4 regions of the Streptomyces sp. NPDC029159 genome follow, and region 3 is predicted to be linked to each of the others. Evidence: riboswitches for the same ligand, from Rfam matches in the RefSeq annotation. Region 3 holds a riboswitch; each other region holds the start of a gene.
What was found. Region 3 has a riboswitch for cobalamin ahead of ACZ4U4_RS08270 (ribonucleoside-diphosphate reductase subunit alpha). Riboswitches for the same ligand answer to the same signal wherever they lie in the genome.

Region 1 (3,226 bases), on a different contig from region 3:
GGTAGCCGCCGCAGATGCCCAGCACCGGACGGCCCTCGGCGGCGCGGCGGGCGATCGCGTCCGCCAGCCCCCGCTCGCGCAGCCAGGCCAGCGCCCGCACCGTGCCGCGGGTGCCCGGCAGCACCACCAGGTCCGCGTCGGCCAGCTCCTCGGCGCGGTCCACGAACCGCACCACCACGCCCGGTTCGGCGGCCAGCGCGTCCACGTCGGTGAAGTTCGACATCAGCGGCACCGCCGCGACCGCCACCCGCAGCACATCGGCGCCGTGCGGCGGCGCCACCACGCTCTCGCGGACCGCGCCGCGCAGCGACACCCGCAGCCCGTCCTCCTCGTCGATGCCCAGACCGTGCGCGAACGGCAGCACACCCAGCGACGGACGCCCCGTCAGCTCCCGCAGCATGTCGAGGCCCGGCTCCAGCAGCGCCACATCGCCGCGGAACTTGTTGACGAGATACCCGGCGATCAGCGCCTGGTCCTCCTTGGACAGCAGCGCCGTCGTCCCGAAGAACGAGGCGAACACCCCGCCGCGGTCGATGTCGCCGACCACCACCACCGGCAGCCGCCCGGCCCGTGCGATGCCCATGTTGACGATGTCGGTGCGCCGCAGATTGATCTCCGCCGGGGAGCCCGCGCCCTCACAGATCACCACGTCGTGGGCGCGCCGCAGCTCGGCCAGGCAGTCGGTGACGGTCGCCAGCAGCTCCGCGCGCCCACCGGGCCGCGCCCCGCCGCCGGGGCGCCCGAAGTACCCCTGCGCGCTCATCTCGCCGACCGGTCTGCCGAGCAGCACCACCTGGCTGCTGCGGTCCCCGCCGGGCTTGAGCAGCACCGGGTTCATCAGCGCCGACGGCTCCACCCGGGCGGCCGCCGCCTGCATCGCCTGCGCCCGGCCGATCTCCGCGCCGTCCCGCGTCACGAACGAGTTCAGCGACATGTTCTGCGCCTTGAACGGCGCGACGTCCACGCCCTGCCGCACCAGCCAGCGGCAGATCCCCGCGGTCACCACGCTCTTGCCCGCGTCGGAGGTGGTCCCCGCGATCAGCAGCCCGCCGCCGGTCATCCGGTCCTGCCCTTCCGCCGGGCGAGGGCCGGGCGCACCGCGCCCGCCAGCAGCCGCCCGGCCACCGTCGTCGTGAGCGCCAGCACGCTCACCCGGCGCGAGAGGCGGACCGCCCGCGCGATGTCCTCGGTCGCGACGGGCCGGCCCGCGCCGTTCAGCCGCGGCCGGTGCTCGACCCGTCCGCCGTACGCCAGCGTCCCGCCGAGCCGTACGCCGAGCGCACCCGCGAACGACGCCTCCACCGGGCCCGCGTTGGGGCTCGGATGGGCGCCGCCGTCGCGCCGCCAGGCCCGTACGGCGCCGCGCCGGTCCGGGGCGGCGAGCACGGTGAGCGCGGCGGTCAGCCGTGCGCCGGGCCATCCGGCGACGTCGTCCAGCCGCGCCGAGGCCCAGCCGAACCGGCGGTGGCGGGGCGACTTGTGACCCACCATCGCGTCCAGGGTGTTCACCGCGCGGAACGCCACCAGGCCCGGGACGCCGCCGACGGCGCCCCACACCAGCGCGCCCACCACGGCGTCGGACGTGTTCTCCGCGACCGACTCGACGACCGCCCGCGCCATCTGCGGCCCGTCCAGCGCCTGCGGATCGCGGCCGCACAGATGCGGCAGCCGGCGGCGGGCCCGGTCGAGATCCCCGGCGGCCAGCGCCTCGCCGACGGCCCGCGCCTCCCGGCCCAGCGAGGTGCCGCCCAGTACCGACCAGACGGTGGCGGCGGTCAGCGCGGTGGCGGCGGCGGTCCGTGCGGGGGAGGGGACGGGTGCCGCGCCGCGCACCGCGCGCGTCAGCAGCGCGGCACCGGCGGTCGCGCCGCCCGCGCAGAGCAGGGTGTGGACGGCGCCGCGGCCGCGGTGGTCGCGCCAGAGCCGGGCCTCGACGGCCGCCGCGCCGCGCCCGAAGGCGGCCACCGGATGGCCGCGCCGCGGGTCGGCGGCGAGCAGATCACCGAGAAAGCCCAGGGCCGCACCGCACGCGTAGGTGGCGTGTTCGGCACGCATCGGATCAGATCGCCGTCGCGCCTCGAAGGGTGGGGGACGGGCAGGATCTGACGGGGCGGCCGGGCATGGCGATATGTCCTCACTCAGGGTCCGCGCCCTGGTTCGACGTGACGGCGACAGGAGTCTCCTGGCTCCCCGGATCGGCGTTTCCCCCGGCCTTCCGGCCCTGGCGCGCGCCCGTCGGGCGTGCACGAGGCGGACCGTGGCCTTCGTCGGAGGAACGCTCCCCGGTGACAGTGGCGGGACCGCGCCGGATTCACACCGGACTTCCTCTGCTGTCGCCGATTGGCGTGGGAAGTCCACCACGCCCCGCCAACCCCGTCAACTCACCCGTGACCTGCGATGCCGTGGTATCGCGTGGCCTGTGGCAGAGGCCACAGAAACCGTACGGCGCCCGGCCACCGCGGGCTGCGGTGGCCGGGCGCCGTACGTGCGCCTGCCGGACGGATCAGGCGGCGACGATCAGATAGATGCCGTACGCCACCGCGGCCGCGCAGACCGCGTACGCGGTGAGGCCGCCGATCCGCGCGCCGACGCCGGGGGCACCGGCGTCCGCGGTGGCCGTCGCACCCTCGGCGCGGGTGCGGGCCGTGCCGACGATGCCGACCGTGAACAGGCCCACGATCCCGACCGTCACCACCAGGGTGACGCCGAAGACCTGGCCGAGAGCTGCCCAGTCGATGCTCATGCTGCGGTTCCTCAGATTCGGGCGGTCAGCCGGCGGCTGTCGCGGTCTTGGCGCGCGGGGCGCTCGCGGCGGGGGCGGCCTCCGCGCCCTCGGCGGGGGTCAGCGACCCGGCCGGGGGAGGGGTGACCGTCTGGAGGGCCGCGGTGACCACACCGGGCGGCTCCGTGACCTCGGTCTCGTTGACGTTGGTGTGGTCGATGGGCTTGCGGCGGGAGGCGGCCCAGATGGCGCCGCAGATGCCGAGCGCGAGGATCGCGACGGCGGTCACGCCCCAGTCACCCTGGTCGGCCAGGAGCGCGGCACCGGCGGAGACCAGGCCCGCGGCCGGCAGCGTCAGGCACCAGGCGACGACCATCCGCACCGCCGTCGACCAGCGCACCACGCCGCCCTTGCGGCCCAGACCCGAACCCATCACCGAGCCCGAGCAGACCTGGGTGGTGGAGAGCGCGAAGCCGAGGTGGGAGGAGGCCAGGATGGTGGCCG
Region 2 (3,226 bases), on a different contig from region 3:
CTCCTCGCGGTAGATCCGCATGGCGGGGCTGACCTTGTCGAAGAGGGAGGCGCCGGCGAAGAAGCCGTTCTCGTGGCCGGGGAGGGTGAAGCCACGGCCGTCGACGACGAGTTCGGCGCCCTCGTTGACGCCGATGTCGACGTAGCGGCGCACCCGGTCGACGGCGTCGCGGCCGACCATCGGGCCGAAGTCGGCGTCCGGGTCGTCGGAGGTGCCGATGCGCAGGGTGCCCATGCGCTCCTTGAGGCGGGCGACGAGGCGGTCGGCGGTCTCCTCGCCCACCGGGACGGCGACGGAGACGGCCATGCAGCGCTCGCCCGCGGAGCCGAACCCGGCGCCGATCAGCGCCTCGACGGCCTGGTCGAGGTCGGCGTCGGGCATCACGATCAGGTGGTTCTTGGCGCCGCCGAAGCACTGGGCGCGTTTGCCGTGGCGGGCGGCGGTGGCGTAGACGTCGGCGGCGATCGGGGTGGAGCCGACGAAGCCGACGGCCTGGACGCGGGGGTCGGCGAGGAGGGTGCCGGCCGCCTCCTTGCCGCCGTTGACGACGTTCAGCACGCCGGGCGGCAGACCGGCCTCCAGGAAGAGTGCGGCGAGCCGCAGCGGGACGGACGGGTCGCGTTCGGAGGGCTTGAGGATGACGGCGTTGCCGCAGGCCAGGGCGGGTGCGGCCTGCCAGAGCGGGATCATCGCGGGGAAGTTGAACGGGGTGATCCCGGCGACGACGCCGAGCGGGCGGCGCAGCGAGTGCACATCGATGCCGCGGCCGGCGTTGTCGGTGAACTCGCCCTTGAGCAGATGCGGGATCCCGGCGGCGAACTCCACGACCTCCAGGCCGCGTTGGAGGTCGCCGTGGGCGTCCGCGACGGTCTTGCCGTGTTCGGAGGAGAGCAGCCGGGCGAGCTGTTCCCGTTCTTCTTCGACGAGTTGGAGGAATTTCAGCAGGACGCGGGCGCGCCGCTGCGGGTTCCACTCGGCCCATTCGGGCTGGGCCGCGGCGGCGTCGGTGATCGCCCGCTCGGTGTCGGCCCGCCCGGCGAGCGGGACGCGGGCCTGGACCTGCCCGGTGTTGGGGTCATGGACATCGGCGAAGAGCCCCGAGGTGCCCGGGGCGGGGGCGCCGCCGATGAAGTGCGTCAGTTCACGGACCATGAGATGCCTGCTCTCGTCAGGTGCGATCCGGGGAGGGCGCGGCAGGCCGGGGGCGCACCCGGTGGGGTGCGGGCACGGCATACCGCGGGACACGATGGCCGGGGCCGTCGCGGGGTCGGGGTGCGGCCGGGGGCGTCGCGCGGGGGCGGGCGCCGCCGGGCGCCGTCACGAGCGCCGCGTCAAGCCCTTCGGGCGGCTGCCGCCGCTCGGCGCGCCGGTTCACCTGGGTCGTGGAAACGGACCGGTGCCATGCGTGTCTGCTCCATCCTCGTGGACAACACGGAACACCCCGCGGCCGGTATCCTGACTCCCGGATCTGCGCGCGCCCTTGGCCTTCCCGACGGTGTTTCCTCCGTCAGTGGCCTTCTCTCGCCGAAGGGCGTACTCCCCGGTCACAGTGGCGGGACCGCGCCGGATTCACACCGGCTTCCCTGCACCGCGGGCCTTGGCCCCGAAGATATAGTTGGACGTCCTAGTAAGTCCACCCCCACCCGCCGGGCGGTTGCCGCGGCGGGTGGGGGCGTCTCAGGTCAGACGGGCTCCGGCGGCTCGACCGGCTCCCGGCTCTTCAGGACTGCGCGGTCGTCCGTCTCGTAGGTGAGGCGGTTGATCACCTCGACGACGCCGTCGACGCTCTCGCACAGCCGCACCGCCACGACGACCAGGCTGCGGCGCGCGAGGGTGCCGCTGAGCGTGACCGTGCCGTCCGAGACCTCCACGGTGACGGCGGACGGCGGGACGTTCAGCGTGCGGGTCAGCACGTCCTCCAGGATCTCCTCCTGGATCGCGCGGTCGCGCCGCAGGAAGAGCTGGACGAGGTCGCCGCGGCTGAGCACGCCGATGAGCAGCCCCTCCTCGTCGACCACCGGCAGGCGCTTGACGCCCTTCTCCTCCATCACCCGGGCCGCCCGGATCGCGCTCCACTGCGGGCGCGCCACGACGGCGGGGCTGGTCATGAGCGAGGCGGCGGTGTTCGACGGTGTCCGGTCGATGTGCCGTCGCAGCAGATCGGCCTCGGAGACGACGCCGAGCGTGCGGCCCGCCTCGTCCACCACCGGTACCGCGCTGATGTCGTACTCGTCCAGCAGCCGCGCGATCTCACCGAACGCCGTGCCGAGCTGTACGGCGACGGCGCCGGGCGTCATCAGATCGGCGACACTGCGGTGCCTCATCGTGTTCTGGTCCCTCCCGATATCCGCCCCAACGGGATATCTGCGGTCCATTGTCGCGCGTCCCCCGGCGACGTTGTCCGGTACCTCCGGAGGAGGGCCGCGGCCGGTCCGTCTCAGGTCCGGGTCGCGACGAAGGCCACCAGGGCGATCAGGGCGGCGCAGACGCCCAGATTGACCAGCTTGTGCTCCCAGAACACCGCGACGAACTCGCGGAGGGTGGCGCTCGGCCAGAAGTACCTCGCGGTCGGCGAACCCAGCACCTGGCCCGGGACGCCGGACTGGCGGGCCGTCATGGCGGCGCGGAAGGCGTGGAAGTTGTTGGTGACGACGACGCAGCGGTAGTCGCGCTTCCCGGCGGTCATGACCTCGTGGCTGAAGCGCAGGTTCTCGTCGGTGGTCCGGGAGCGGTTCTCCTCCTGGACGTGATCGGCCGGGGCGCCCTGCTCGACCAGCCAGCGGGCCATCGCCTCGGCCTCCGGCAGCTTCTCGTCCGGGCCCTGGCCGCCGGAGGTGAGCAGCACCGGCGCCGGGCCGCCGCGGGCGATCTGCGCGTCGTGGATCTCCAGGCCCTTGCGCAGCCGGGAGGCGAGCAGCGGCGGCACCCGCTCGCCGCCGATCAGTCCGGAGCCCAGCATGACGACGTAGTCGACGTCGCCGCGGACCGCGATCCGCCCGTAGAGGAAGGCGTAGGCGAGGAAGCAGAGGAAGAGGAAGGAGAGGTAGGCGGAGAGGAGGAGCACCGCTACGGCGGCGGGGAGGGCGGGCGTGCCCCGCAGGTGCCCCAGCGACAGCAGCAGGACGATCAGGCCGAAGACGGCCACGCCCAGCAGACCGGAGAGGAGGTTGGCCGGGCGGAGCCCTTCCTTGCGGGCCATGGTGATGCCGTTGGCGATCAGGAAGCC
Region 3 (3,226 bases):
CTTGATGCCGCGCTTCCAGGCGTAGGCGTACATCGAGCTGAGCTTGCCGATGGTCGGCGACGCCATGAAGAGGTTCAGCGACTGGCTCTGGTCGAGGTACGGCGTACGGGCCGCGGCCATGTCGATCAGCGAACGCTGCGGGATCTCCCAGGCGGTGCGGTACAGCGCACGGATCTCCTCGGGGATCCACGGGACGTCCTGGACCGAGCCGTTGGCGTCGCGCAGCGCGTCCCGGGTGCGGGCGTCCCACAGCCCCAGCTCCTTCAGCTCCTCGATCAGGTACGCGTTGACCTGGAGGAACTCGCCCGAGAGGGTCTCGCGCTTGAAGAGGTTGGAGACCTGCGGCTCGATGCACTCGTAGACGCCGGCGATGGAGGCGATCGTCGCGGTCGGGGCGATCGCCAGCAGCAGGGAGTTGCGCATACCGGTCGCGGCGACGCGGGCGCGCAGCGCGGCCCAGCGGTCCGCCCACTGCGGCTCGGCGTCCGGGTAGTGGTCGGGGTGGAGCACGCCGCGGGCGGTGCGGGTCGCCGACCACGCCTGGTGGGGGCCGTGCCGTTCGGCGAGGTCCGCGGACGCCTCGTACGCGGCGAGCATGATCCGCTCGGAGATCCGGGTGGACAGCGCGCGTGCCTCGGGCGAGTCGAACGGCAGCCGCAGCCGGAAGAAGACGTCCTGGAGGCCCATCAGGCCCAGGCCCACCGGGCGCCAGCGGGAGTTGGAGGCCGCCGCCTGCTCGGTCGGGTAGAAGTTGATGTCCACCACGCGGTCGAGGAAGGTGACGGCGGTGCGGACGGTGGCGTCCAGCCGCTCCCAGTCCATCGCGTTCTCCCACCCGGCGGCGGTGTCGCCGAGGTGGGCAGCGAGGTTGACCGAACCGAGGTTGCAGACCGCGGTCTCGCCGTCGTCGGTGACCTCCAGGATCTCCGTGCAGAGGTTGGAGGAGTGGACGACCTTGCCGGGCTCGGCGGTCTGGTTGGCGGTGCGGTTGGCGTGGTCCTTGAAGGTCATCCAGCCGTTGCCGGTCTGCGCCAGCGTCCGCATCATCCGGGAGTACAGCACCCGCGCCGGGACCTGCTTGGTGGCGCGGCCCTCGGCCTCCGCCCTGCGGTACGCGGCGTCGAACTCGTCGCCCCACAGGTCGACCAGCTCCGGCGCGTCCGCGGGGGAGAACAGCGACCAGCCGGTGTCGGCCTCGACGCGGCGCATGAACTCGTCGGGGATCCAGTGCGCGATGTTCAGGTTGTGGGTACGCCGCGCCTCCTCGCCGGTGTTGTCGCGCAGCTCCAGGAACTCCTCGATGTCCGCGTGCCAGGTCTCCAGGTAGACGCAGGCGGCGCCCTTGCGCCGGCCGCCCTGGTTGACCGCGGCGACGGAGGCGTCCAGCGTCCGCAGGAACGGCACGATGCCGTTGGAGTGCCCGTTGGTGCCGCGGATCAGCGAACCGCGGGCCCGGATACGGGAGTACGAGAGGCCGATGCCGCCGGCGTGCTTGGAGAGCCGGGCGACCTGGTGGTAGCGGTCGTAGATCGAGTCCAGCTCGTCCAGCGGCGAGTCCAGCAGGTAGCAGGACGACATCTGCGGGTGGCGGGTGCCGGAGTTGAAGAGGGTGGGGGAGGAGGGCAGGTACGACAGCGAGCTGGTCAGGCGGTACAGCTCGGCGACGTCGGCCAGCGCCCGCGCCGAGTCGTCCTCGGCCAGCCCGCAGGCGACCCGGAGCAGGAAGTGCTGCGGGGTCTCGATGACCTGCCGGGTGGTGGGGTGGCGCAGCAGGTAGCGGGAGTGCACGGTGCGCAGCCCGAAGTAGCCGAACCGGTCGTCGGCGCCGTCGGCCAGCGCCCGGGTGACGAGGGCGTCCAGCTCCGCGGCGTGGGTGGCGACGAACGCGGCGGTGGAGTCGGCGATCAGGCCCTCGCGGTGACCGGTGGCGACCGACGCGGAGAACGACGTGGCGCCCTCGCCCGCGGCCTCCTCGGCGATGGCGAGGGTGAGCAGCCGGGCGGCGAGCTTGGAGTACTGCGGCTCGTCGCCGATCAGACCGGCGGCGGCGTCGATGGCCAGCTCCCGCAGCCCCGCCTCGTCGGAGCCGGGGTGGCGGCCGCGGAGCGCGGCGGCGGCGACCTTGCCCGGGTCGGTGGCGGTCAGGTCGGCGGTCAGCTCGGTCAGGGTGCGCAGCAGGGCGGTGCCGGGCGGGTCCTGGCCGGGGACGCCGGCGGGGAACGTGGCCGTCTCAAGCGCTGCGGCCTCGGCGTCGGTCGCGGACTGCGGTGGCGCGGTGGTCACGTGGTGCTCTCCCTCACTCGGCGGGGGCCGGAGGGAGGCGCGACGGACGGTCGAACGGGCGGCGCCCGGCGGCACAGCGCACCCGGGCGCGCGGCGGCCCGCGCGGCGTCCACCGGCCCATCCCTCGGGGCCCGGACATCTCGACGCCCGGGCCAGGGTGGCGCGGACGTACCATCGGCAGGTCTTCGGACTGACGGGGGCGCACACCGGCCGGGCCGGTCGACATCGTGGGATATCTGCGCTCTCGTACACCGTTGCGGGACAGTTCCGGACTCACACCGGATTCCCCTGCGGCGACAGCGAGCACGAGCATACATGTGGTGGTGGGGTCTTGGGCGCACCCCCATATCTAGTGAGCGGTCGGTGGCTGTCGGTTCGGGGCGATGATCCGCTCCACGCCTGGGAAAGCCGGGCGCCGAGGTGAAAAAACAGGTCGCCGCCTCCCGTGAGGGAAGCGGCGACCTGGAGGCAGCCGGGCGTGTCCGCGCCCTCAGCGCCCCGCCGGAACGTCCGCCGCCGCGGGCGGCAGGTCCGGGGTGACGCCCTGGTCGCCGACGTCGGCGGTGTAGTCGCCGGGGCTGGTCTCGTCGGCGCCGTCGGGGGCCTTCAGGGCGCGCAGGACGACGGTGAGGACGAGCGTCACCACGACGTTCAGGACGAACGCCGTCAGGCCGATGTAGCCGATCTGGCCGATGCCGGGGATCTCCGCGCTGGAGCCGCCGAAGTGCGCCTGCGTCGGGCTCGCCACGCCGTAGGCGGCGAGCGTGCCGTAGACCATGCCGACCGCCCAGCCGGCCAGCAGCGCCCAGCGGTGGAACCAGCGGGTGAACAGGCCGCCGACCAGCGCCGGCATGGTCTGCAGGATCCAGATGCCGCCCAGCAGCTGGAAGTTGATCGCCACGGTCTTGTCCATGGTGAGGACGAAGACCAGCGCGCCGACCTT
Region 4 (3,226 bases), on a different contig from region 3:
GGTCCATCAGGAACAGCTGGCGCTGGTAGTCGCCGACGGCGTCACGGAAGCCGAGGGTCCGTTCGATGACCTGCTGCGGTGAGCCGACGGTCAGCGGCGTCTGCTCTGTGAACTCCTCCAGGGAAGGGCCGTGCCCGTAGACGGGTGCGTTGTCGAAGTACGGGCGGAACTCGCGGACCGCGTCCTGGGAGTTGGCGCGCATGAACACCTGGCCGCCGAGGCCGACGATGGCCTGGTCGGGGGCGCCGTGGCCGTGGTGGGTGAAGCGCTGCCGGTAGAGGCGGATCATCCGCCGGGTGTGGGACATGGGCCAGAAGATGTTGTTGTGGAAGAAGCCGTCGCCGTAGTACGCGGCCTGTTCCGCGATCTCCGGGGAGCGGATCGAGCCGTGCCAGACGAACGGGGGCACGCCGTCCAGCGGCCGGGGCGTGGCGGTGAAACCCTGGAGCGGGCCGCGGAACTTGCCCTCCCAGTCGACGATGTCCTCCCGCCAGAGCCGGTGCAGCAGCGCGTAGTTCTCGATGGCCAGCGGGATGCCCTGGCGGATGTCCTGGCCGAACCACGGGTAGACGGGTCCGGTGTTGCCGCGGCCCAGCATCAGGTCGACGCGGCCGTCGGCGAGGTGCTGGAGGTAGGCGAAGTCCTCGGCGATCTTCACGGGGTCGTTGGTGGTGATCAGCGTCGTGGAGGTGGACAGGACGATCCGTTCGGTGCGGGCCGCCAGATACCCGAGGAGGGTGGTGGGCGACGACGGCACGAACGGCGGGTTGTGGTGCTCGCCGGTGGCGAACACGTCCAGGCCGACCTCTTCGGCCTTGGCCGCGATGGCGAGCGTGGCCTTGATGCGCTCGTGCTCGCTCGGCGTACGGCCGGTGGTCGGGTCGGCCGTCACATCGCCGACGGTGAAGATGCCGAACTCCATGGTGACCGCCTCGCTCGGTTGCGTACTCGGGGTGCGGCCGGGCGCCCGCCCCGGTGCTGCGGGGCGGCCGGCCGACCGGTCTCCGGGGCCGGCCGGACACCGCCCCCGGCCCGGCCGATTCCGGCCTCCGTGCCACCGGGCCCACGCCACAGCCAGCGTGCCATGCCACCCGTACGGCGGCACTCCGGAGCGGACGGCGGGCGGGCCGGGCGTTTTCCCGTCCGCTCCCCCGGTTTCCGCCCGTCGCGCCGTGCGGTGCGGGAGAATCGGCCCATGCTGACAGTGGGTTCCGTGGTGCTGGGGGTCTCGGACGTGCGGCGGGCGGCGGCGTTCTGGGGCGAGGCGCTGGGCTATGTCCCGCGCGAGGAGATCGAGGACGACTGGGCGGTCCTCGTACCGGCCGCCGGACACGGTGTGCAGGTGGCGCTCGGCCACAGCGTGACGCCGGTCCAGGAGCGTCCGCGGGTCCATCTGGACCTCTATGCCTCAGACGCCGCCGACCAGGCCGCCGAGGTCGAACGGCTGGTGGCGCTGGGCGCCCGGCGGGTGGCGTGGGACCTCGCACCGGACGACGCCGACTTCATCGTCCTGGCCGATCCGGACGGCAACATTTTCTGCGTCATCGACACCGGGCGGGACTGAGCGGGACAGGCGGGCCGGCGGCCGCGCGGAACGGGCCGTACGGCAGGATCAGCGCGGCGGCGGAGTAGTGGGCGTGAGTTGCCGCCGTTCGGCGCGTGCGGCGTTTCCCGCCCTCGCGCATTTCATGCAAGCAAGAGCCGTGTCCCACCTCACCATCCGGATGGCGGACGCCCCTCCACCACGGCGCCGGTCGGCCCGTAGGGTGACCTGTGCAGCTGGTTCGCCCCGTCCGCCAGGCGGGTCGTCGTAAGAGGGAACCCGGTGGGAATCCGGGACTGCCCCGCAGCGGTGAGCGGGAACGACCGCCGTCATACGCACTGGGTCCACAGGGCCCGGGAAGCGACGGCCAGTAGGTGTCCTCCTCCGGAGGATGTGCCCGCGAGTCCGAAGACCTGCCAACTGCCCGGGTGCGCACCCCGCGTGCCCGGACATCCCGGTGACCTCGTGGGCGGGTCGGCGTACACATACCAGGCGGAGGACCGCGCCGTGCCGCGCGGGGTCACTTCCGTCCGGTCCGTCACCCCTTCGCGCTCCGTCCCGTCGCCGGGATCTCAGGGATTCATCTCGCGAAGGAGATCTCCGTGACCACCGAGTCCGCAGCCGCGGCAGCACGGGCCACCGTGTACGGCTACCCCCGTCAGGGACAGCACCGGGAACTGAAGAAGGCGATCGAGGGGTACTGGAAGGGCCACGTCACCGCCGACGCGCTGCGCGCCACCGCCGCCGAGCTGCGCCGCACCAACTGGCAGCAGCTGGCCGACGCCGGGATCGGCGAGGTCCCGACCGGCGACTTCTCGTACTACGACCACGTCCTGGACACCACCGTCATGGTGGGCGCGATCCCCGAGCGGCACCGCGAGGCCGTCGCCGACGACGCCCTGGACGGGTACTTCGCCATGGCGCGCGGTACGCAGGACGTCGCGCCGCTGGAGATGACCAAGTGGTTCGACACCAACTACCACTACCTGGTGCCCGAGCTGGGGCCGGACACGGTCTTCACGGCCGACTCCGGCAAGCAGGTGGGCGAGCTGACGGAGGCCCTGGCGCTGGGGCTGACGGCCCGTCCGGTGCTGGTCGGCCCGGTCACCTATCTCCTGCTGTCGAAGCCCGCCCCCGGGGTGGCCGCGGACTTCGACCCGCTGACGCTGCTGGACCGGCTGCTGCCGGTCTACGCCGAGGTCCTGGCCGATCTGCGCGCCGCCGGTGCCGGGTGGGTGCAGCTGGACGAGCCCGCGCTGGTGGCGGACCGTACGCCCGCCGAGCTGACCGCCGCCGCCCGCGCCTACCGTGAGCTGGGCGCCCTCACCGACCGGCCGAAGCTCCTCGTCGCCTCCTACTTCGACCGGCTCGGCGACGCGCTGCCGGTGCTGGCGAAGGCGCCGGTGGACGGTCTTGCGCTGGACTTCACCGAGTCCGCCGCCGCCAACCTCGACGCGCTCGCCGCGGTCGGGGGGCTCCCCGGCAAGCGGCTGGTGGCCGGTGTCGTGAGCGGCCGCAACATCTGGATCAACGACCTGACCGCGTCGCTGACCACCCTCGGCACGCTGCTGGGGCTCGCCGACCGGGTCGACGTGGCGGCCTCCTGCTCGCTGCTGCACGTCCCCCTCGACGCCGCCGCCGAGCGGGACATCGACCCGCAGATCCTGCGCTGGCTCGCCTTCG

Region 1: it holds a riboswitch for cobalamin, as region 3 does, so the genes downstream of both, ACZ4U4_RS20900 (cobalamin biosynthesis protein) here and ACZ4U4_RS08270 (ribonucleoside-diphosphate reductase subunit alpha) in region 3, are expected to answer to the same signal.
Region 2: it holds a riboswitch for cobalamin, as region 3 does, so the genes downstream of both, ACZ4U4_RS13255 (CoA-acylating methylmalonate-semialdehyde dehydrogenase) here and ACZ4U4_RS08270 (ribonucleoside-diphosphate reductase subunit alpha) in region 3, are expected to answer to the same signal.
Region 4: it holds a riboswitch for cobalamin, as region 3 does, so the genes downstream of both, metE (5-methyltetrahydropteroyltriglutamate--homocysteine S-methyltransferase) here and ACZ4U4_RS08270 (ribonucleoside-diphosphate reductase subunit alpha) in region 3, are expected to answer to the same signal.

What each region holds. Positions count from the first base shown of each region.
Region 1 is NZ_JBVHWT010000010.1:209,341-212,566, forward strand. It holds gene ACZ4U4_RS20895 (cobyric acid synthase) at 1-1,060, opposite strand, end outside; gene ACZ4U4_RS20900 (cobalamin biosynthesis protein) at 1,057-2,055, opposite strand; cobalamin riboswitch at 2,177-2,327, opposite strand; gene ACZ4U4_RS20905 (hypothetical protein) at 2,504-2,743, opposite strand; gene ACZ4U4_RS20910 (inorganic phosphate transporter) at 2,769-3,226, opposite strand, start outside.
Region 2 is NZ_JBVHWT010000005.1:225,736-228,961, reverse strand. It holds gene ACZ4U4_RS13255 (CoA-acylating methylmalonate-semialdehyde dehydrogenase) at 1-1,152, opposite strand, end outside; cobalamin riboswitch at 1,429-1,608, opposite strand; gene ACZ4U4_RS13250 (CBS domain-containing protein) at 1,683-2,324, opposite strand; gene ACZ4U4_RS13245 (YdcF family protein) at 2,438-3,226, opposite strand, start outside.
Region 3 is NZ_JBVHWT010000003.1:280,536-283,761, forward strand. It holds gene ACZ4U4_RS08270 (ribonucleoside-diphosphate reductase subunit alpha) at 1-2,283, opposite strand, end outside; cobalamin riboswitch at 2,443-2,600, opposite strand; gene mctP (monocarboxylate uptake permease MctP) at 2,774-3,226, opposite strand, start outside.
Region 4 is NZ_JBVHWT010000006.1:198,323-201,548, forward strand. It holds gene ACZ4U4_RS15210 (LLM class flavin-dependent oxidoreductase) at 1-922, opposite strand, end outside; gene ACZ4U4_RS15215 (VOC family protein) at 1,196-1,564, shown strand; cobalamin riboswitch at 1,764-1,978, shown strand; gene metE (5-methyltetrahydropteroyltriglutamate--homocysteine S-methyltransferase) at 2,146-3,226, shown strand, end outside.